4 regions of the Pseudocitrobacter faecalis genome follow, and region 3 is predicted to be linked to each of the others. Evidence: predicted binding sites of a transcription regulator. Region 3 holds the regulator's gene; each other region holds the start of a gene.
What was found. Region 3 encodes CRP, which controls carbon source genes, mostly activating them, when cyclic AMP is high. Its sites were predicted from a motif close to ATGTGANNNNNNTCACAT; they were not measured.

Region 1 (5,884 bases), 3.7 Mb from region 3:
GCAACGGGGGCCTGGGGTTCAAATACATACTTGCTCATTATTCTTCTCCTGATTAGTAGCGTGCTTCGCGGAACAGGCCCAGCGCTTCCTGAACGGGGCGGTCCGAGAAACTGAATAACACGGTGTCGTCCTGCGCATCGAACGACACGCTGTGCCAGGTTGGCACGACAAAGACATCTTTTTCTTTAAAGCTGAAGGTCTGATCGCCAATCGTGACCTGCCCACTGCCTTCCACCACGTGATAAATCGTGCTGTCAGTAGTACGCGCCTGGCGGGAGCGGAAGCCCTTCGGCAGCAGTTGCAGGAATGCGCCCATGGATGGCATCGGGTAGCCGCCCGTCACCGGGTTGACATAGCGCATTTTGTAACCGTCCCACTCATCGGCATCGCCCAGACGAGTCAGGTCATGCAACGCTTCGCGGCTGCGGTCATAGCGATAGTTGAAAATCGGTGATGAGTTACCGGTTTGATGGCGCAGCGGCAGCATATTGGCGGCGTAGCGCGGCAGGTAGTCGCCCTCTTTACGGGTAACCGGTTGCTGATCTTCCGGGTAATCCTCGGCAAAACCGCAACCAAGGTAATTCACCAGCGGCAGATCCAAACCATCCAGCCAAATCACCGGCTCATCGCCAGGGTTGCCGTGGTCGTGCCAGCGCCACTGCGGGGTGAGGATAAAGTCGCCCGGGTGCATCTGAGTACGCTCGCCATCGACGGCGGTAAATGCGCCTTTTCCTTCCACGATAAAGCGCAACGCTGACTGGTTATGGCGATGGCTCGGAGCGACTTCACCCGGCATAATTAACTGTAAACCGGCGTACAGCGATGAGGTAATCGACGATTGTCCGCGCAGAGCCGGGTTTTCCAGCACCAGCACGCGGCGCACCGCCTCTTTCGCACCAATCAGGCTGCCACTTTCCAGCAACAGCGGGCGAATTTCCTGATAGCTCCAGTGCGCAGGCGCGCAGGTCGGGTTTGGCGTTTGCGGCACCAGGTGATGCAGCGATTCCCACAGCGGGGTCAGGTTCTGCCCGGAAATGTGCTGGTAGTACTGTTGCCGTTCATTTTTGACGTCCGGATTTAACTGGCTCATTGTTATTCTCCTTATTTATTCACCACACCTGTAGCAGGCAGCGGGTTGGGTACTCTTGTCGTCCGGCGAACAGCCAGGGTAAGCAGCGTCAACATGATGGCGCTGATGGCTGCCGGGACGGCAATCACGTAAAACAGAGTGTCGAAAGAGAAATTCAGCGCCATCATTACCCCGCCGGAAACCGAGCCGACAATGGCACCACAGCGACCAATCGCGTTTGCCCAGCTCACGCCTGTCGCGCGGCTTTGGGTTGGGTAGAGCATGGCGGTTAAGGCATTAAGGCCAACCTGCGAGCCGCTGATCCCAATTCCGGTGCCGAAAATCGCCAGCGCCATCAGCCAGAGGCCGTTTTCACTGAGGCCAATCATCACGATGCACACCGCGCCCAGCGCGTAGCTCACTGCCAGCACCCGGAAGGGATTGAATTTATCCATTAATACGCCGAGCAGAATCGCGCCCATTGTGCCGCCAATCTGGAACGCCGCCGTCACCCATGACGCGTGTTGCAGGTCGATGCCACGATGGTTAAGCAGCGTCGGCATCCAGCTTGAGAGCAAATAGATAATCAGCAGGCTCATAAAGAACACCACCCACAGCATCAGTGTGATAGCGAGCTGGCGTCCGGCGAAAAGCTGGCCGATGCTGCCTTTGTTTACCGACGTCGGTTCATCGAGCCAGAAGATGGTGTCGTCATGGCGCGCCTGGGTCATCTCACTGACCAGCCTCGCGATGTGCGCCTGAGGTCGCTGACGGCGCACCATCCAGCGGGGAGATTCCGGCAGCGCAACCAGTAAGTAGAAGAACAGGATCATCGGCAGCACGCCACCGAGTACCAGAATACCCGCCCAGCCGATCATGCCAACCAGTTGTGCGCTGACAATCCCGCCAAAGGCGGAGCCGAGCGTGAAGCCGCAGAACATCAGGGTCACCAGCGCGCCGCGTCGACGAGCTGGCAGGTATTCGGAGGTCATGGTGATGGTATTGGGCATTGCGCCGCCTAAGCCCAGCCCGGTTAAGAAGCGCAAGATCACCAGCGTTTCCAGATCCGGTGAAAAAGCGGAGAGCAGGCTGAGGATACCGAAAAACGCCACGCACCACTCAATGACGCGCTTACGGCCAAAGCGATCGGAGAGTGGCCCACAAAGCAGTGCTCCAGCGGTAAGACCGAGCAGGCCAGCACCAAATAGTGGGGCCAGTTCTGCTGCCGTCAGTTGCCAGTGTGCGCGGATATCGGGGGCGATAAAGCCAATCGCTGCCGTGTCAAAACCATCCATCATCACCACCAGAAAACAGCAGATAATGACACGCCACTGGAGCGCGCCGATGGGGGCTGCATCAATCAGAGCTTGTAGTTCACGTCGTTGAGTCATGGTAAATGCCTCAGGTGTGTAGGGCAGATGTTGTATTTGTTGTTTGTATGTAGCAATTTTGTGGTAATTGAAATGAGTTGTACAATGGCTTTCCATGCAGCGTCATAACCTGGAGGTTATTGCTAATGGCAAACTGGACGCAGAAACTGAAGCTTCATCACCTGCAAATGCTGGTCGCGCTGGGCGAACAGTGCAATCTGACGCAGGTGGCGAAAATGATGCACATCACCCAACCTGCCCTTTCCAAGTGGCTGACACAGTTCGAAGAAGAGGTCGGGATCACACTTTTCGAACGCCATAGCAAAGGATTACGTCCCTCGGAAGGGGGAAAGCTGCTGCTTGCGCACGCGCAACGGTTAATCAACGATCTCGAACGTTCGCAGTTTGAGATGGAACGGTTTAAGCAGGGTGGCCTGGTCGGTAGCCTGAAAATCGGCTGCTCGCCGGTCGCGACCGATTGCGTCTCGCAGGCGATTTTCCCGCTCCTCAAAGAGATGCCTTCCCTGCATCTGAACATTGAAGAAAAAGTAATGACGCCGTTGCTGCATGATTTGCAGTCTGGCGTAGTGGATGTGGTGGTCGGGCGAATTGGTGGGCGAGCGCTGGAACTGCCGTTAAATTACCAGGTGTTATATACGGAACCCGTTTGTTTTGTTGCCCGCACCGATCATCCTCTCGCCGCTTACGACCGTCTAAGCTGGAAGGATCTGGAGCCCTGGCGCTGGATAGTCTGGCCGAGCGGCACGCCCATCCGCCAGAGTATTGATAACGCCCTCGTAGATAACGGCGTGATGCTGCCGGAAAACACCATCGAATCCGCCTCAATGAACGTCAGCGTCAACCTGCTGCAAAGCAGCGAGATGATTTCTATTCTTTCTTTACGACTGGCTGAACGTTACGCCCAACAGGGGCAACTCACTATTCTCGCGCTGCCCAAAATTGAGCAAAAAGGCAGCGTCGGCGTATTCTGGAGAAAAAACGATCAGCCCTCGCAGGCGCTGAGTCGTTTTCTTTATCATTTATCGCATCCGCTTCTGTCAGATGCCTGATGTTCCGCTTGTCTATGTCAGGTATGCTCACAATTCATGATGTGATCAGTAGCACATTTCTGGCTTTAATTGTATGATGAATGCGTTCCATCAAGGGTAACCAACATGAGCAAATCGCTGAATATTATCTGGCAATACCTGCGTGCTTTCGTCCTGATATATGCCTGTTTATATGCGGGAATCTTTATCGCCTCGCTGCTACCGATCACCATCCCCGGCAGTATTATCGGGATGCTAATTATGTTCGTTTTACTGGCACTGCAAATTCTGCCGTCGAAGTGGGTTTTGCCGGGCTGCTACATTCTTATCCGCTACATGGCGCTGCTGTTCGTGCCCATCGGCGTGGGCGTGATGCAATATTACGACCTGCTGAGCGCCCAGTTCGGCCCTATCGTCGTCTCCTGCGCGGTCAGTACGCTCGTCGTTTTCCTGGTGGTGAGCTGGAGTTCGCACATTATTCATGGCGAGCGCAAAGTGGTTGGTCAAAAAGGAACTGACGAATGATGCACTCTATCTGGTGGTCGTTGCCGCTGACGCTGGCGGTCTTTTTTGCCGCACGCTGGCTGGCCGCACGGGTCAAATTCCCGCTACTGAATCCGCTGCTGGTGGCGATGGTGGTGATTATTCCCATCCTGCTACTGACAGGTACACCTTACGATCACTATTTTCAGGGCAGCAAAGTCCTGAACGATCTGCTGCAACCGGCGGTCGTGGCTCTTGCTTTCCCGCTGTATGAACAGTTACATCAAATCCGCGCGCGCTGGAAATCGATTATCACCATCTGCTTTTTCGGCAGCGTGGTCGCGATGATTACCGGTACCTCGGTGGCGCTGTTAATGGGCGCATCGCCTGAAATTGCCGCCTCTATTTTACCGAAGTCGGTCACGACGCCGATTGCAATGGCGGTTGGCGGCAGCATTGGCGGCATTCCAGCGATTAGCGCTGTCTGCGTGATTTTCGTCGGGATCCTGGGCGCGGTATTTGGCCATACCCTGCTGAACCTGATGCGCATTAATACCAAAGCCGCGCGTGGCCTGGCGATGGGGACAGCTTCGCACGCCCTCGGTACTGCCCGTTGTGCAGAAGTCGATTATCAGGAAGGCGCGTTCAGTTCGCTGGCACTGGTGCTGTGCGGGATTATTACCTCGCTCGTCGCCCCGTTCCTGTTCCCGATTATTCTCTCTGTGGTCGGCTAAAATGCGACAAGTCACACATTTTGTAAAACGATTGCATGTGTTGCATAAATAATGAGATTTAGATCACTCATTTAAGCGTGATCGGCACGTACACTGTTTACCCTTACACTGTTACGAGGCAACGACATGCATCCACGTTTTCAATCTGCTTTTTCGCAACTGCCTGCGGACCTGCAAACAGCCATCGCCCCTGTGCTGGCTGATGCACACTTCTCCGCAATGCTGAGCGCCGGGCAGGTCTCATCGCTGCGTAGCGCGACAGGACTGGACGAAGACGCGTTGGCCTTCGCGCTCCTGCCGCTGGCTGCCGCCTGCGCGCGCGCCGACCTTTCCCACTTCAACGTTGGCGCCATTGCGCGCGGCGTCAGTGGGAACTGGTATTTCGGCGGCAATATGGAATTTCTGGGCGCGACCATGCAACAAACCGTCCATGCCGAGCAAAGCGCCATCAGCCACGCCTGGCTGCGCGGTGAAAAAGCCCTTGCGGCGATCACCGTTAACTACACCCCTTGCGGTCACTGCCGTCAGTTTATGAATGAACTGAACAGCGGGCTGGCGCTGCGCATCAACCTGCCGGGCCGTACGCCGCATACGCTGAAGGATTATTTGCCGGACGCGTTTGGGCCAAAAGATCTCGACATCAAAACGCTGTTGATGGATGAGCAGGATCACGGTTACCCACTGGAAGGCGATGCGTTAACTCAGGCTGCCATTAAAGCCGCGAATAAAAGCCACACCCCATACAGCAAATCGCCTTCTGGCGTGGCGCTGGAACTGGCTGATGGTACGATTTTCAGCGGCAGCTACGCTGAGAATGCGGCCTTCAACCCAACGTTACCGCCGTTGCAGGGTGCGCTGAATCTGTTAAGCCTGCATGGCTATGATTATCCTGCCATTACCCGCGCGATGCTTGCTGAACGCGCCGATGCGCCGCTCATCCAGTGGGATGCGACGGTGGCGACGCTCAAAGCGTTAGGCTGCCAGAACATCGACCGCGTCCTTCTCGGTTAATCATTCAGTGCGGGCGAAAGCCCGCAACTGGCGAATTTCCCTGCAATTAACGCGCTGATTCTTGCTCTTAAGCGGCGGGTACAGTAGCCTGAAGACTCCTTTTCACCATCATTGAGCCTTTTATGTTGAAGCGCGTGTTTTACAGCCTGTTAGTCCTGCTCGGCCTGC
Region 2 (5,884 bases), 3.0 Mb from region 3:
TCGTAGCTCAGTTGGTTAGAGCACCACCTTGACATGGTGGGGGTCGTTGGTTCGAGTCCAATCGAACGCACCATTCTCTTTTCTCTCCCCTCTTTTTCTTATCCTTTGTTTTCTGCGCATTAGTTATTTCGAATAAATAAAAAGCACCATGAGTAATGAACAACGATTTGCCCATTACCCACGATGCCTTCAATGTTGTTCAGCGATAAGTAATCTGTAATACCTGTAAATCAGGATGGTCTGCAACGCTATAAACTTGTGCAGTCGCGAGATGCTGCATCATTGTAAATTGAGCGCCCTCACGTAACGATTGCGTTTCACGCTGCTGCTTTCCGTCACGGAAACAGGAGACGTGAACCACATCACGCTCAGGATTGACGCGGCAGGCTTCTTCAACAATCGAGCCGCGGAAATGAATCACCCCTGAATTAGCGTTCGCTAATAGCGGGCATGCAAAGAGAGCGGCCATCAGGCCATACTGAAGAGTACGTTTCATCCGTGTATACCTCACGTCCTGTGAGAAAGTCCGGTGACGCGGTGAACGAAAACCCATCAATCATTGATAAGCGTTTATTTCAACCGTCCCACATCACATCCCAACAAACTGAGAATCATTTAAGAATTTTCTCAAGCTCAGAATTAATGTAGCGTGATTTTTTACGGCTGAAAATAGTATTACCCGCAATATCTTCTCTCGATAATCAAAAATGAGATCTGACGCAGATACGTGTCGTAGATCTCATCCTCATATTATTTGCGACATGATGATGGTCCGCGAGAAATGCAGGTCATGGTCAAAATAGCGTTCTGCTCGGGCTGGTAGTCCTGGCTTAAAGAGCCGCTAATCGGAAACATTTACACATACTTGCAATCGCGCCTCACTTCCCGACACTTTCAGCAATCATAATATCCGTTTATGTTTTAGCGACTTGTTAACTGGATAAACATGATGAGTAAACAAAGACGTTTTACCCGCTGGGCAATGGGCATTGCGCTTGCCGCCACCGTAGCGTGGAGTCTGCCCGTTTCCGCCAATACCTGGCCGCTGCCATCCAACGGCAGCCGTCTCGTCGGGGAGAACCGCTATCACGTAGTTGAGAATGACGGGGGCTCGCTGGAGGCAATCGCTAAAAAGTATAACGTCGGTTTCCTTGCTCTGTTGCAGGCAAACCCGGGCGTAGACCCTTACGTTCCGCGTGCGGGCAGCGTGCTGACGATTCCGCTGCAAACGCTTTTGCCGGACGTGCCGCGTGAAGGCATCGTCATCAATCTCGCGGAATTGCGCCTCTATTACTACCCACCAGGAAGCAACAAAGTAACCGTCTACCCTATTGGCATTGGTCAGTTAGGCGGTGATACGGTGACCCCAACCATGGTGACCACCGTTTCGGACAAACGTGCCAACCCAACCTGGACTCCCACGGCAAATATTCGCGCGCGTTATAAAGCACAGGGCATTATTCTGCCGGCGGTAATGCCAGCTGGCCCGGATAATCCAATGGGCCATCACGCCATTCGCCTGGCGGCTCAGGGCGGCGTTTATCTGCTGCATGGAACCAACGCCGACTTTGGTATCGGCATGCGCGTCAGTTCCGGCTGCATTCGCCTGCGTGACGGTGATATCCGCAACTTGTTTGAGAAAGTTACCCCGGGTACCAAAGTGAATATCATCAACACGCCAATTAAAGCCTCGGTCGAACCTGGCGGCGTACATTTAGTTGAAGTTCACCAACCGCTATCGAAACATATCGATGATGACCCGAAAACGCTGCCTATCGTGCTGAATGAGACGATGCGCGCGTTTAAAGAAAAGACACAAACGAATACGGATGTGATGAACTATGCGATGGAGCTGCGCTCCGGCATGCCAGTTGACGTCACCCGCCATCGCATTGGGCAAGAGCAATCGATGTAACGCTGATTCCAGACAAGCAAAAGCCCTGAGTGATGTGATCACTCAGGGCTTTTTTGTGGCAGTGGCTTATTTAAAACGGCATTAATGAGGGAGTTAATGCTTATTTATAAATAACAGCCGTACCATGCAGGTTGTTCGGACCACTTACGGAAGTGATACGGAACGATTTAGCGCCCATTTCGTCTGCCTTCTGAGACAGCTGATCTTCCAGAGAAGCCAGGTTCGGGCCTGCTGATGCCGCAATGGTACCGACTTTATGCTGATCCGCCGGGGTGGACTGAACTTCAACCGCAGCGAAACTTGCAAATGAGAGTGAACTCAGAACAGCGGCGAGAGCCAGAGTTTTTACGTTTTTCATGATTATGACCTATGCAGATGAACTATGATGTAGAGCAATCTTTATTAACTTAACGATCGATAAGGTAATGATAATGAGATCTGGATCACTCGTCAACATGATTTTTATAACGATCATTTAAATAATTAAAATCAGCCTATTTTTCATACCCATATGAATTATTTATTTTTGGGAATTCACCGCTGGCAGCCTGAAGCGATTATTTTTATAATGAGCGTTCACTTAAACCGAAAGAGGTACAACGGCACTATGACAACTGAGACGCAAAGTTGCGCTAAAAAGGGCCGTGGTCGACCAAAAGTATTTGACCGGGAAGCTGCGCTGGATAAAGCAATGACGCTTTTCTGGCAGCATGGCTACGAAGCCACGTCACTCTCCGATCTCGTAGAGGCCACGGGGGCAAAAGCACCTACCCTGTATGCAGAATTCGTGAATAAAGAGGGGCTCTTCCGTGCCGTTCTCGATCACTACATCGCTCACTTCGCCGCAAAACATGAAGCGAAGCTCTGCTGTGATGACAAGCCAGTTGATGAGGCGCTGAAGGATTACTTCACCGCTGTCGCGACTTGCTACACCAGTAAAGACACGCCTGCGGGCTGTTTCATGATTAACACCTCAGCCGCGCTGGCGGCATCGTCAAAAGAGATAGCGAAAACCATTAAATCCCGCCACGCCGTTCAGGAACAAACGCTGCGCGAGTTTTTACAGCATCGTCAGGAGAAAGGCGAAATTCCGGCTGGGAAAGATGTGAAAGAGCTGGCGCTGTTTTTAAGCTGCGTATTGCAGGGCATGTCGATTAGCGCCCGCGAAGGCGCAAGCTTTGACACATTGATGCAGATTACCCGCACGACGCTGGGGCTGTGGCCGCATATGTTGGGTGAGTGATTTTCTGGCAATGCAGTAACAGATGAGACGGGGAGCTCTGGTATGTGAAGAACTCCCCGTTACGATAAATGCGTTCTGCTTTTCATCATCAAGCGCATTGTTTTGAATAGGTTCAAGTCTTTGATAGATAATCTTGCGAAGATAAACATCTAATTCTTTCGAATGATAAAAATCGACACATCTGTACATGATAAGATTTGCTGATGCCAGAGCCCCCCGATCTGTGCTGGGTTTATAAAAATTACCGGTTTTTACTTTTATATACCAGGCCAGAACATTGTCTCGCTTGCTAGAAAAAGCCATCCCGACATCAATATAGCCATAAGTATTATTATGGCGCGGAAGTTTATCGAAATCCACACCCATCCGCTCATAATTATTTATTATATTCAGGGCTAATTAACGACAATGTAAATCCAATCAATCCCCCTTGCGTTATCGTTACTTGAATTTATCAAGACATTTATCATCGCTTACACTTTCAATATTTATATGATATACAGCTCCTGTGTTTGAGATATATACTTCTTTAGGCTTATCGGTTTTACTCTCATCATTATAAAAATAGCCCCCGATAATTTTATTCTTCTTTGATATATAAGTGACAGTGTCAGTATGAACTCCACCATTTATTGTCATAATGAATGAGGCATCAAAGTTCATGGTACCCCCCCCCTTAAAATATATTTCACCATTAGAAATCACTCTTGTCTCAGAAACACCGTTAGGTTCGTCATTACTAATTAATATCAGTAAGTCTACCATTTCGGATTTTTTATCTCTTGCTTTATACTCACCAATATCATCCAGGATTTTATTTGACACTTTTCCACAAAGCATCACTGAGTAATCATTCAAATTTTTGAGTTGAGAGCACTTTGCCGCAAAAGGCAGTGAAATAAATATCAAGCCTACCAAACCGATTAATGTTTTTTTAAAATCCATTGTTTTAAATAATCCTTATGTAATTTAATGGAGGTGTTATTTCATCATTCAATACATACCAAGAATGCTCAAAAACTGGCCAACGAACTAAATCGAAGCCATCTGCTGCTGGGTTTATTCGCCGTGTAACTTCTCTTGCATGTGACAAACTACATCCTTTATCCGCCCAATAATTAACGCCTAAACTGCCGCTAGGTGTCAATCGATGGCTTACCATTATGTATTTTTGCTTACTTGCCCAAAAGTATCCCCCTGCATCGCAAGAAAAATAAGCATTTTCAACTGGGAGTTGGTTATTGGGTTCTGTAGTAAAAAAATCATCATCTGACGGATTCCTATACTTTCCATAATTTCTATAATTCTCACGACCAGTTAGATGTATGGTACCTCTGCCTTTAAATCTTGCGCCATCACCAACAACATTATTTCCAAGTTTAAGTCCCTGTTCTGTTCCTGGCTCATACATATTAAAATAACTCAAATCACCATTTTCTATAAAAGACGCAAATCTGCCTGTTTCTCTCGCCATCTGACCGAAATAATGCGCAATCCGCAATGGAGTTGTAATTAAGTACTTCCTTAGTGACTTCGATAGTTCATTTTTCAACCCTGCAGGTCTTATCACCTCACCATTGCTATTTTGTCCTTGGCTAGTAATCCGCTCAATGAGAGTGTCTTTACTTAATGGTCTTGTAAGTTCTGATGTCATGGGATAAGCATTTTGATAACGTCTTACCAGACTTAAAATATCATTTTCTCCTAACCACCCACATTTCCTGAAATGTGCAATAAACTGTCTGGGATCAAAATGCCATACACGCCTGGCAGGTAAAGGATTCTCTACCAAACAAAGTGCCTTACAGTGTTCTGTCAGCAAATCTAGGTCAGGCTCTGTCATCGGCTTACTCAGTACGTCATTGGGGGATTTCAGCCACTCAAACCGTGATTCCACGGTGGCGCTGTCCCATTCTAGCGGAAAATGACAAATCATCCGACTTAGGTCATTGCGGGTTGTACACAGGATGGTTGGTGAATTGCACTGGCTGTTGGTGTCCGTATCATCGTTCACCAGTTTCCACCCCGTCCAGTGTGGAAAATCACCATCGCTGTAAACCCTGATATCTCTCGCCCCTAAGTTAACTATGCCTTTACCCTGTGGCGTATTGATTGTTCGCCACAGCGGCGCATCCGCCGGGACTAATTCTTCATATTCAGTATTAACAACCCGACCAAAACGCAGCATCTCATAACCGGCACTTGGGCTTTTCGGATAGAGTTGCAGCGCGTAGGAATAGAGATTGTATTCATAATCCTTACCATCAGCATCAATTAAGGGAGAACCTACTTCAGTATAGGTATCATTAAGCGCTTCATTCTGCTGACGCGTCACCATCGTACAACTGCCTTTATCAAAACTCATTGTGACATACAATGGCACGCTGGTTCTTTGTACCGGACTGTTGTTCGCCAGCGAGTTTTCTTCCGGCATGTCCTCATAAACCGGTGTTCCGGCAGGAAGATAAAAATGGCTGTCACCGTAAACTACTTCAGTTCGTCCGTCTTTCTTCAGATCTGTTTCCGGTGATGTTCTTCCTGTGATTTTCTGAATGTTTTCATCATCACAAAAAATCTGAAAATGCAAGGCGTTCTGACCGTCCACCATCCCTGCTGCACCAACCGGTTCTTTCCGGCATAGCGTATTTCCCGGCTGCACATTACTGTCAATGCTTCTCAGGTGCATATATAATGAGTAATAGACTATTTTACCCTCTTCTCCACTA
Region 3 (5,884 bases):
CGCAGGTCAACCCTAAAAGGAGTAAAAGAGGCTACCACCGCCCATTTTTTTAAACACAATCAAAAAGTGACGGTATAGTAGTCAGCAGATTAAAAGAGAACATCGCAACGTTATGGCCCAAATTACTCCCGCAGAGTTTGATGTCCCGCAGGACGACTCCTCATCCTTTCGTCCGATGCCTGGCATCAGCAACCCACATCTGCAAACTATGCTGCCGAGGCTTATCCGCCGTCGGCTACACTTTACGCCGCACTGGCAGCGCCTCGATTTACCTGACGGCGACTTTCTGGATATTGCCTGGAGCGAAGACCCGATGCAGGCGAAGCACAAGCCGCGTCTGGTGGTGTTCCACGGTCTGGAAGGCAGCCTGCACAGCCCCTATGCGCACGGCCTGATTCAGGCGGCGAAAGAACGCGGCTGGCTCGGCGTGGTGATGCATTTTCGCGGCTGCAGTGGCGAACCGAATCGCCTTAACCGTATTTATCACTCCGGTGAAACAGAAGATGGCACCTGGTTTTTAAACTGGCTGAAGCAGGAACTGGGTGAGGCGCCCACGGCGGCGGTCGGGTATTCGCTCGGCGGCAATATGCTCGCCTGTCTGCTGGCGAAAGAAGGCCACACGGTACCGCTGGATGCAGCGGTGATCGTCTCCGCGCCGTTCGTGCTGGAAGCCTGTAGTTACCATATGGAAAAAGGCTTTTCGCGGGTGTATCAGCGCTATTTGCTCAACCTGCTAAAAGGCAACGCGTCGCGCAAACTGGCGGCGTATCCCGGCACGCTGCCGGTCGATTTACGCCAGCTTAAGCGCGTGCGCAAAATTCGTGAATTTGATGACCTGATCACCGCCAAAATTCACGGTTTCGCCGACGCTATCGACTATTATCGTCAATGTAGCGCCATGCCGTTGCTCAATCAGATAGCGATTCCGACGCTGATTATTCACGCGAAGGATGATCCGTTTATGGATCACCACGTTATCCCTGACGCTGACACACTTCCTGCCTGCGTCGAATACCAGTTAACGGAACATGGCGGCCACGTTGGCTTTATCGGCGGTACCTTCCGGCGACCGCAAATGTGGCTGGAGAGACGTATTCCCGACTGGCTGATGCCGTGGCTTGGAGGTGAAAGATGATCATTCCCTGGCAAGATATCGACCCTGAAACGCTCGATAACCTGATTGAAAGCTTTGTGTTGCGTGAAGGCACCGATTATGGTGAATATGAACGTTCACTTGCGCAAAAGGTCGCCGACGTAAAACAGCAACTACAACGCGGCGAAGCGGTTCTGGTGTGGTCGGAACTTCATGAAACCGTCAACATCATGCCCCGCAGCCAGTTTCGCGGTTAATCTTACCGACTCGGGAGTTGTTCGCTATGTCTGCCAAACATCCGGTTATCGCCGTCACGGGTTCCAGCGGGGCGGGAACCACCACCACCAGCCTCGCGTTCCGCAAAATTTTCGCCCAGCTTAAGCTTCACGCCGCAGAGGTGGAAGGCGACAGTTTTCACCGCTACACGCGTCCGGAAATGGACTTAGCCATCCGTAAGGCGCGCGATATGGGGCGCCATATCAGCTACTTCGGCCCGGATGCCAACGACTTCAGCCTGCTGGAACAGACGTTCCGCGAGTACGGGCACAGCGGCACCGGACAGTCGCGAAAATATCTGCATACCTACGATGAAGCGGTGCCGTGGAATCAGGTGCCGGGAACCTTCACCCCGTGGCAACCTCTGCCAGAGCCAACCGACGTGCTGTTTTTTGAAGGGCTGCACGGTGGCGTGGTGACGCCGCATCACGATGTGGCGAAACATGTGGATTTACTGGTCGGCGTAGTGCCAATCGTTAACCTGGAGTGGATCCAGAAGATGATCCGCGACACCAGCGAGCGCGGTCACTCCCGCGAGGCGGTGATGGATTCCGTCGTGCGCTCAATGGAAGATTACATCAACTTCATCACGCCGCAGTTCTCACGCACACATCTCAACTTCCAGCGCGTCCCGACGGTCGACACCTCTGACCCGTTCGCCGCCAAAGGCATTCCGTCACTGGATGAGAGCTTTGTGGTGATCCACTTCCGCAATCTCGACAATATCGATTTCCCCTGGCTGCTGGCGATGCTGCAGGGATCATTCATCTCGCATATGAATACGCTGGTCGTTCCCGGCGGCAAGATGGGGCTGGCGATGGAATTGATCATGACGCCGCTGGTGCAGAGATTGATGGAAGGGAAGAAGATTGGGTGAACGGTGCGGGCTGGGCCCCTCACCCTAACCCTCTCCCAGAGGGAGAGGGTACCGATTGTGCGGTTTTCTCCCTCTCCCTCTGGGAGAGGGCCGGAGTGAGGGGGGCCGTCAACTTACCCCTCCACCACCTCATAAGAATGGGTAATGTTCACCGCTTTGCCCAGCATCAGCGCCACTGAACAATATTTCTCAGCCGACAAATCTACGGCACGGGACACCGCCGCATCTTTCAGCTCTTTGCCGGTCACTATGAAGTGCAGATTAATATGCGTGAACAGACGCGGCGCTTCTTCACGGCGTTCAGACGTCAATTTAACTTCACAATCGGTCACGTCATAGCGGCCCTTTTGCAAAATAGACACCACGTCGATGGCGCTACAGCCACCCGCCGCCATCAGCACGACTTCCATGGGGCTTGGCGCTTTATCACCTGAGTTGCCATCCATCAAAATCTGGTGCCCGGAAGCCGACTCACCCAGGAAGGTTAACCCTTCCACCCATTTCACACGCGCTTGCATAATTGTCACTCCAGAGTTGCAAATTTATTGTCAGATTACGCGCACATAACAAATCTCGCAACGGAAGTAGACCTGGGTCATGCTGAAGCGAGACACCAGGAGACACACGGCGAAAGCTATGCTAAAACAGTCGGGATGCTACAGAGATACATAAACGTACTGCATGTATGCAGAGGACATCACTTACTGGTCGCGACAATCTTTGACGGCCAACTTCCCAGGTAGAGGGAAGGATATTATTTCAACCAGTGGCGGCCTGATTTATGCCGCTGGCGATAGCTTATAACAGAGGATAACCGCGCATGGTGCTTGGCAAACCGCAAACAGACCCGACACTCGAATGGTTCTTGTCTCATTGCCACATTCATAAGTACCCATCGAAGAGCACGCTGATTCACCAGGGTGAAAAAGCGGAAACGCTGTATTACATCGTTAAAGGCTCCGTGGCAGTACTCATCAAGGATGAGGAAGGCAAAGAGATGATCCTTTCCTACCTCAACCAGGGCGATTTCATCGGCGAACTGGGCCTGTTTGAAGAAGGTCAGGAACGTAGCGCCTGGGTTCGGGCGAAAACCGCCTGTGAAGTGGCTGAAATCTCCTACAAAAAATTCCGTCAGCTTATCCAGGTTAACCCGGATATCCTGATGCGTCTCTCCTCTCAGATGGCGCGCCGTCTGCAGGTGACCTCTGAGAAAGTCGGTAACCTGGCGTTCCTCGACGTAACCGGTCGTATCGCGCAGACGCTGCTGAATCTGGCGAAACAGCCGGATGCCATGACCCACCCGGACGGTATGCAGATCAAAATTACCCGTCAGGAAATCGGTCAGATCGTCGGCTGCTCCCGCGAAACAGTGGGCCGCATCCTGAAGATGCTGGAAGATCAGAACCTGATCTCTGCACACGGTAAAACGATCGTCGTTTACGGCACGCGTTAATCTCGTCTGACGGCGTATTGTTCGCACAATACGCCGTTTTTGTCTCTTATGTGGCGCAGGCTGATTTACCACCCGGAAGTCAACTATGCACTGCGGCAAACGCTGGTGTTATGTTTGCCGGTCGCCGTCGGCCTGATCCTCGGCCAACTTCAACACGGTTTACTGTTTTCTTTGGTGCCTGCCTGCTGCAACATCGCCGGGCTGGATACTCCTCATAAACGCTTCTTCAAACGCCTGATTATCGGTGGGTCGCTGTTCGCTGGTTGCAGCCTGATTGTGCAACTGCTGCTGGCCGATGATATCCCGCTACCGTTTATCCTCACCGGGCTGGCGATGGTGCTGGGCGTTACCGCCGAAATCAGCGCCCTGCACGGGCGATTACTTCCGGCCTCGCTGATAGCCGCCATTTTTACCCTGAGCCTGGCGGGCAATATGCCCATCTGGGAGCCGCTACTTATCTACGCGCTCGGCACGTTGTGGTACGGGCTGTTTAACTGGTTTTGGTTCTGGTTGTGGCGTGAACAACCGCTGCGCGAGTCGTTGAGCCTGCTCTATCGCCAACTGGCCGAGTACTGCGAAGCTAAATATAGCTTGCTGACGCAACATACCGATCCCAATACCGCCCTGCCGCCGTTGCTTAACCGTCAGCAGAAAGTGGTCGATCTGATTTCCCAGTGTTACCAGCAAATGCATATGCTGGCAGCCAATCAACACAATGATTACAAGCGTCTGCTGCGCGCCTTCCAGATGGGGCTGGATTTGCAGGAGCACATTTCAGTGAGCCTGCATCAGCCGGAAGAGGTGCAAAAGCTGGTTGAGCGTAGCCACGCCGAAGCGGTGATTCGCTGGAACGCGCAGACCGTCGCCGCACGCCTGCGGGTCATGGCCGATGATATTCTCTATCACCGCTTCCCGACGCGCTTCAACATGGATAAACAAATTGGCGCGCTGGAGAAAATTGCCCGTCAGCATCCGGATAACCCGGTCGGGCAGTTCTGCGCCTGGCACTTCAGCCGCATCGCCAAAGTGTTGCGCGCGCAGCGCCCCCTTTATCCGCGAAACCTGATGGCCGACAAAGAACGTCGCCTGCCCCTGTTCCCGGCGCTGAAAAGCTATCTGTCGCTGAAATCGCCCGCGCTGCGTAATGCTGCGCGCTTAAGCGTCATGTTGAGCATCGCCAGCCTGATGGGGGCGGCGCTGCATCTGCCAAAACCCTATTGGATCTTAATGACCGTGCTGCTGGTGACACAAAACGGCTACGGCGCGACACGCGTGCGTATCTTCCACCGAGCGGCAGGCACGCTGGCGGGGCTGGTGATTGCCGCCGTAACGTTGCACTACCATTTCCCGGAAGGGTTTGCGCTGACCGCAATGCTGGTGATCACCCTGATAAGCTATCTGATTATTCGCAAAAGCTACGGCTGGGCGACGGTCGGTTTCACCATTACGGCGGTGTACACCCTGCAATTGCTGACGCTCAACGGCGAGCAGTTTATCGTAGCGCGTTTCGCCGACACCATTATCGGCTGCCTGATTGCTTTTGGCGGCATGCTGTGGCTGTGGCCGCAGTGGCAAAGTGGCCTGCTGCGCAAAAATGCACACTCCGCGCTGGAAGCGGATCAGGAAGCAATACAGTTAATTTTGAGTGACGACCCTCCTGCCGAAAAACTGGCGTATCAACGTATGCGCGTCAATCAGGCGCATAACGCCCTGTTTAACTCACTCAATCAGGCAATGCAGGAGCCGGGCTTTAATACGCACTATCTGGAAGATATGAAACTTTGGGTGACGCACAGCCAGTTCATCGTTGAACATATCAACGCCATGACCACGCTGGCGCGTGAGCACGATACGCTCTCACCGGAGCTGATGCAGCGTTATCTGGAATCGTGTGAAGTCGCCCTGCAACGCTGTCAGCAGCGGCTGGAGTATGATGAATCGGGCAGTAGCGGGGATGTGAACATCATGGAGTCACCGGATACGCTGTCCCACGGGCCACTCAGCACCATGGAACAGCATCTCCAGCGTGTTCTGGGCCACCTCAACACCATGCACACCATTTCGTCGGTGGCATGGCGTCAGCGGCCACGGCACGGTATCTGGCTAAACCGGCATATCAACTGACGACTTTCGCCACCGCCTGTGCAAAGCGCGTCATACCCTCGTCGATATCTTTCTCTTCCAC
Region 4 (5,884 bases), 2.8 Mb from region 3:
CGCCGCGCAGCACCTGCCACAACGGGAAGTTCCACGGCATAACTGCCAGAATCGGCCCCAGTGGACGATATTCAATAACAGCGTTGTTATCCTCCACCAGCGTGGATTCGGTATTCAGCATCGCCGGGCCATGCTCGGCGTACCAGTCGCAAAGGCTGGCGGATTTCGTGACTTCCCCGCGCGCCTGAGCAATCGGTTTGCCCATTTCGAGGGACATCATTTGTGCCATCTCTTCGCCACGTTGACGCAGTACGCGGCCAACAGCACGTAATGCCGCTGCGCGCGCCGTGACGGAGGTATTACGCCACTGGCGATAGCCAGCATCGGCAAGGGCGATAGATTCATCGACCTGTGCGGTTGTCGCCCACGGCAATGCCGACAGAGTTTCGCCATTAGCCGGGTTGATGGAAATCGCGTGAGTTGCAGGTGAAGTCATTCTCTTCTCTCTTATCCGGTGATGTGATGTTGTCATTCTGGACGCTTGTCGTCTTTATGAAAACTGAATAATATTAAGCTCACCATTCACGAATTGAGAACACCATGGACCTGACGCAGCTTGAGATGTTCAACGCCGTCGCACAAACCGGCAGCATTACCCAGGCCGCGCAGGTTGTGCACCGCGTACCCTCGAATCTCACCACCCGTATTCGCCAACTGGAGGCGGATCTGGGTGTTGAACTGTTTATCCGCGAAAGCCAACGTCTGCGCCTTTCCCCCGCCGGGCACAGTTTTCTGCGCTACAGCCAGCAGATCCTCGCGCTGGTCGATGAAGCCCGTATGGTGGTCGCCGGAGATGAACCGCAGGGTTTATTTTCCCTCGGCGCGCTGGAAAGCACCGCCGCCGTTCGCATTCCGGAAACACTGGCGCGTTATAACCAGCGTTACCCGAAGATTCAGTTTGATCTGGCGACTGGCCCTTCCGGCACCATGATCGACGGCGTTTTAGAAGGCTCGCTGAGTGCGGCCTTTGTTGACGGCCCGGTGATGCATCCCGGTCTGGAAGGCATGCCGGTATATCAGGAAGAGATGATGATCGTTGCGGCGAATGGGCACCCTAAAATTACTCGCGCCAGCGACGTCAACGGCACGAGCATTTACGCTTTTCGGGCCAATTGCTCTTATCGTCGCCATTTCGAGAGCTGGTTTCAGGCGGATCACGCCACGCCCGGCAGAATTCACGAGATGGAATCCTATCACGGGATGCTGGCCTGCGTGATTGCCGGGGCGGGATTGGCCTTGATGCCGCGGAGTATGCTGGAAAGCATGCCCGGACACCACCAGGTCGAAGCCTGGCCGCTGGCGGAAAAATGGCGCTGGCTGACGACCAGGCTGGTCTGGCGACGTGGCGCGAAAAGCCGCCAGTTAGAGGCGTTTATTGAATTGCTGGATGAGCCTCAAAAACTTAAAGACTAGCCTCAGGCAAAAAAAGCGTTCCTTTCAAATAGAGGGACGCTTTCCCGCCCATCAATACCCTATCCCCCTGCCATTCGCAGCGTACATCGCCACCGCGTGCGGAAACCTGACGCGCCAGCATGTGCGTTTTCCCAAGCTTGTCGCCCCAGTAGGGAATGAGCATAGTATGCGACGAGCCAGTCACCGGATCTTCCCACACCGCTTCGCCCGGCGAGAAAAATCGGCTGACAAAATCATACGCACCGTCGCCGCGTGCAGTAATCGCCACTTTATGTTCTCCGGGGATCATAGCGCTAATATTCGGCGTCACGGCTTCCACCTGCTGTCTGTTTTCCAGCTCAATAACCCAGGCGCGGCCTTTACGTGCATGCAGATAATCCGTAATCCCCAGCGCGGCAAGCATGTCGGAAGGCGGCGTCGCGGGTTGCGTCTCGCCCATCGGAAAATCAAGCGTCAGCCATTCGCCATCGCGCGTGACCGTCAGTTGTCCTGATGCGGTTTCGAAGCGAATTGTGCGTTCCGGATAATGCAGTTGCTGAAAAATAACGTGCGCCGTGGCAAGCGTCGCGTGCCCGCATAAATTGACTTCCTGGCGGGTGGTAAACCAGCGCAACGCAAAGCCACTCGGCTGCTGTACCACAAATGCGGTTTCTGACTGATTATGCTGCTGGGCCATTTTTAGTAATAATGTATCGGGTAACCAGTTCTCCAGCACACATACCGCCGCCGCATTCCCCTCAAACGGACGCTCACTAAACGCATCCACCAGATAAATATCAATTTCCCGCATTCTGATCTCCTGTCGCTATTCAATCGTTAAAATGACACAAATCTGCGGGTCGCGGCAGACGGTGAGGAAAATCGTTGGCAACGCCATTGAGCTAATAACTACAAAATGAGATCCAAGTCACAAAATGATTGTCATTCAGCCAACATTGGCTTTAAGATCGCACGTCTCATCCCGATCAAACTACCCCAGAAAATCCTATGACAACCAACACAGTCTCGCGCCACATCGCATGGCTTAGGGTGGTGACGCTCGCCATCGCAGCCTTCATCTTTAATACCACCGAGTTTGTGCCGGTGGGCCTGCTTTCTGATATTGCCGACAGTTTTGCCATGACCACGGCGCAGGTCGGTATCATGCTGACAATCTATGCATGGGTCGTCGCGCTGATGTCGCTGCCGTTTATGCTGCTGACCAGCCAGATGGAGCGCCGCAAGTTGTTAATTGGCTTGTTTGCGCTGTTTATTGCCAGCCATATACTCTCTTTCTTCGCCTGGAACTTTAGCGTGCTGGTTGCCAGCCGTATCGGCATCGCCTTTGCCCATGCCGTGTTTTGGTCGATTACCGCGTCCCTGGCCATCCGCATGGCGCCTGCCGGAAAACGCGCGCAAGCGCTAAGTCTGATTGCCACCGGTACCGCGCTGGCGATGGTGTTTGGCATTCCGATTGGCCGCATCGTAGGGCAATATTTTGGCTGGCGAACCACCTTCCTTGCTATCGGTATTGGCGCGCTGCTGACCATGGTGGCGCTGATTAAACTGCTGCCCAAACTGCCGAGTGAACATTCGGGTTCCCTGAAAAGCCTGCCTGTGCTGTTTCGTCGCCCGGCACTGGTCAGCATTTATCTGCTGACCGTGGTTGTGGTGACCGCTCATTACACCGCGTATAGCTACATCGAACCTTTTGTGCAGAACGTCGCTGGGCTGAGCGGAAATTTTGCCACCGTGCTGCTGTTGATTCTTGGCGGTGCGGGCATCATCGGCAGTATTCTGTTCGGGAAACTGGGTAACCTGCACGCTTCTGGTCTCATCACCAGCGCAATCGGCCTGCTGTTGATTTGCCTGCTGCTGCTATTGCCGGCGTCCCATCAGGCCAGCCATCTTGCGGTGCTGAGCGTCTTCTGGGGTATTGCGATTATGATTATCGGCCTGGGCATGCAGGTGAAAGTGCTGTCGCTGGCACCAGATGCAACAGACGTGGCGATGTCGCTGTTTTCCGGGATCTTTAATATTGGTATTGGCGCGGGCGCGCTGCTGGGAAGCCAGATAAGTAGCCACTTCTCAATGGCCTCAATCGGTTACGTCGGGGCGGTTCCGGCGATTGCCGCGTTGATCTGGTCGGTGATTATCTTCCGCCGCTGGCCCACAGCGTCATTAGAAGAGCAGGCGCACCGCTCGTGAGGATTCGGGAGCCGGGCTGACATCCCCGGCTCCCTGCATTACGCGCCCGGCCAGGTGTTAATGATTTCCACCACGCCGTTAATAATAAACTGCACGCCCATACACACCAGCAAGAATCCCATCAGGCGCGAAATGGCTTCGATGCCACCTTTCCCTACCCAGCGCATGATCGCCCCGGAACTGCGCAGGCTACCCCACAGGATAATCCCCACCAGCGCGAATATAATGGGCGGCGAGACAAGCACTACCCATTCCGGGAAACTCACGCCGTGTTTAATAGTAGACGCCGAGCTGATAATCATGGCGATAGTACCCGGCCCCGCCGTGCTCGGCATGGCCAGCGGCACAAACGCAATATTGGCGGTCGGCTCATCTTCCAGCTCTTCTGATTTGCTGGACGCTTCCGGTGATTCGTGGGCTTTCTGCTGCGGGAAAAGCATGCGGAAACCGATAAACGCGACGATCAAGCCGCCGGCGATACGCAGACCAGGTATTGAAATACCGAATGTATTCATCACCAACTGACCGGCATAGTAGGCAACCATCATAATGACGAAGACATAAATAGAGGCCATGCGCGCCTGATGGTTACGTTCTGCCGCATTCATATTTCCCGCTAATCCGAGAAAAAGCGCCACGGTGGTGAGCGGGTTTGCCAGCGGTAAAAGCACCACCAGACCAAGCCCGATTGCCTGAAAAAGTTCAATCATATGAGATACTAGCCTTCTCTGTTTTACGAATAAGTTCGCAGTCTACGCGATGCAGTATAGCGTTTTCGCAGCATCTCTTGCTATGTGGGCCCTTTGTACAGAATGTCCTCTTTATTGTAGTTGGATACTCTCTGTTCAGCGTTTTAGCAAATCGTGGCATCCCTCAATCCATTCAGTTGACTTATGATTGCACGAGAAATAATATCCTCCGCAACTAAAGTACTTGCCAGGGCAACCATTGTGAACATCACAAGCGACCTCTTTGATGAAATAATCCCGCTTGGGCATTTGATTCACATGGTTAATCAAAAAAAAGATCGCTTACTCAACGAGCATCTATCGCCTGAAGACATTACTTCCTCACAGTTCAGGGTGCTCTGCTCTATTCGCTGTAAAGGCAGCATTACACCGGTAGAGCTGAAGAAAATCCTGTCGGTCGATCTGGGCGCGCTTACCAGAATGCTTGACCGATTGCTTTGCCGGGGCTGGATTGCCCGTTTGCCGAATCCTCATGACAAACGCGGCGTGCTAATCCAGTTAACGCCAGAAGGCGCTGAAATTTGTGAGAAATGTCATCAGCTTGTTGGGCAGGACCTGCATCAGGAATTAACAAAAAACTTAACGGCAAACGAAGTTGAAACGCTTGAGCTTCTGTTAAAAAAGATTTTGCCGTAAACAGAAAGAGGTAAGACGATGTCCAGACGCAACACTGACGCTATCACCATTCATAGCATTTTGGACTGGATCGAAGATAACCTTGAGTCGCCCCTGTCGCTGGAAAAAGTGTCAGAGCGTTCAGGTTACTCCAAATGGCACCTGCAACGGATGTTTAAAAAGGAAACGGGACACTCTTTAGGTCAGTACATTCGCACCCGTAAATTGACCGAGATTGCCCAGAAGTTAAAAGAGAGCAATGAGCCGATTCTCTACCTGGCTGAACGCTACGGTTTTGAATCACAGCAGACGTTGACGCGAACCTTTAAAAACTATTTCGATGTGCCGCCGCACAAGTATCGCGTCACCAATATGCACGGAGAGTCTCGTTATCTCTTCCCGCTTAATCACTGTACTTATTAATCGCCTGCACAAGACGTATCGAGGAATACCATGAAACTGTTCGCCTCCGCTGCCTTCGCTATTATGGCGTTGGTTTCCAGCCAGAGTTATGCGGAGCAAACCCTGACACCGACGCAACACAACGCCCGAGACACCATGATTATGCCGTCGGCTAACCAACAGTCGCCGTTCGATTTTAATCATATGGATGCCGGTAGCGACAAATCAGACGAACTGGGTGTACCTTACTACAACCAGCGTGGTTTCTGATTTGTGTCCGCCCCGCACATGCGGGGCGTTGCTTTATCCCCTCGCCGCCCGCATGCCGGGAAGACGCAATCCGAAGACGTTAATAAACAAGCCCGCCATAATCAGCACCGCCCCCAAAAGCTGTAATGCCGATAAGGTTTCATCGAGCAATAACGCCGCGCTTGCCAACCCCACAACCGGAACCAGCAGCGACAACGGTGCCACGCGCCAGGTTTCATAGCGCCCGAGTAACGTTCCCCAGATGCCAT

Region 1: a site for CRP is predicted at 3,549-3,566, ahead of ACOXYR_RS06075 (CidA/LrgA family protein). Genes of this name have one in related genera too.
Region 2: a site for CRP is predicted at 2,347-2,364, ahead of bhsA (multiple stress resistance protein BhsA). Genes of this name have one in related genera too.
Region 4: a site for CRP is predicted at 2,309-2,326, ahead of ACOXYR_RS10405 (sugar transporter). Genes of this name have one in related genera too.

Annotation. Positions count from the first base shown of each region.
Region 1 covers NZ_CBDDNJ010000002.1:1,161,518-1,167,401, reverse strand. Annotated here, with positions in the region: gene ACOXYR_RS06095 (fumarylacetoacetate hydrolase family protein) at 1-38, opposite strand, end outside; gene gtdA (gentisate 1,2-dioxygenase) at 53-1,090, opposite strand; gene mhbT (3-hydroxybenzoate transporter MhbT) at 1,102-2,460, opposite strand; gene ACOXYR_RS06080 (LysR substrate-binding domain-containing protein) at 2,586-3,509, shown strand; gene ACOXYR_RS06075 (CidA/LrgA family protein) at 3,615-4,013, shown strand; gene ACOXYR_RS06070 (CidB/LrgB family autolysis modulator) at 4,010-4,705, shown strand; gene cdd (cytidine deaminase) at 4,832-5,716, shown strand; gene sanA (outer membrane permeability protein SanA) at 5,839-5,884, shown strand, end outside.
Region 2 covers NZ_CBDDNJ010000002.1:1,827,106-1,832,989, reverse strand. Annotated here, with positions in the region: tRNA gene ACOXYR_RS09520 (tRNA-Val) at 1-73, shown strand, start outside; gene ACOXYR_RS09515 (fimbrial protein) at 200-496, opposite strand; gene ldtC (L,D-transpeptidase LdtC) at 950-1,915, shown strand; gene bhsA (multiple stress resistance protein BhsA) at 2,016-2,273, opposite strand; gene ACOXYR_RS09500 (TetR/AcrR family transcriptional regulator) at 2,523-3,158, shown strand; gene ACOXYR_RS09495 (hypothetical protein) at 3,600-4,103, opposite strand; gene ACOXYR_RS09490 (peptidase M23) at 4,108-5,884, opposite strand, start outside.
Region 3 covers NZ_CBDDNJ010000002.1:4,852,743-4,858,626, reverse strand. Annotated here, with positions in the region: gene ACOXYR_RS23330 (hydrolase) at 113-1,135, shown strand; gene ACOXYR_RS23325 (YheU family protein) at 1,132-1,350, shown strand; gene ACOXYR_RS23320 (phosphoribulokinase) at 1,377-2,246, shown strand; gene ACOXYR_RS23315 (OsmC family protein) at 2,360-2,764, opposite strand; gene crp (cAMP-activated global transcriptional regulator CRP) at 3,067-3,699, shown strand; gene ACOXYR_RS23305 (YccS/YhfK family putative transporter) at 3,748-5,823, shown strand; gene argD (bifunctional acetylornithine/succinyldiaminopimelate transaminase) at 5,816-5,884, opposite strand, start outside.
Region 4 covers NZ_CBDDNJ010000002.1:2,039,871-2,045,754, forward strand. Annotated here, with positions in the region: gene sad (succinate-semialdehyde dehydrogenase) at 1-436, opposite strand, end outside; gene ptrR (putrescine utilization regulator PtrR) at 541-1,413, shown strand; gene ACOXYR_RS10400 (PhzF family phenazine biosynthesis protein) at 1,403-2,203, opposite strand; gene ACOXYR_RS10405 (sugar transporter) at 2,401-3,600, shown strand; gene ACOXYR_RS10410 (MarC family NAAT transporter) at 3,639-4,310, opposite strand; gene marR (multiple antibiotic resistance transcriptional regulator MarR) at 4,551-4,985, shown strand; gene marA (MDR efflux pump AcrAB transcriptional activator MarA) at 5,004-5,387, shown strand; gene marB (multiple antibiotic resistance protein MarB) at 5,418-5,636, shown strand; gene eamA (O-acetylserine/cysteine exporter) at 5,670-5,884, opposite strand, start outside.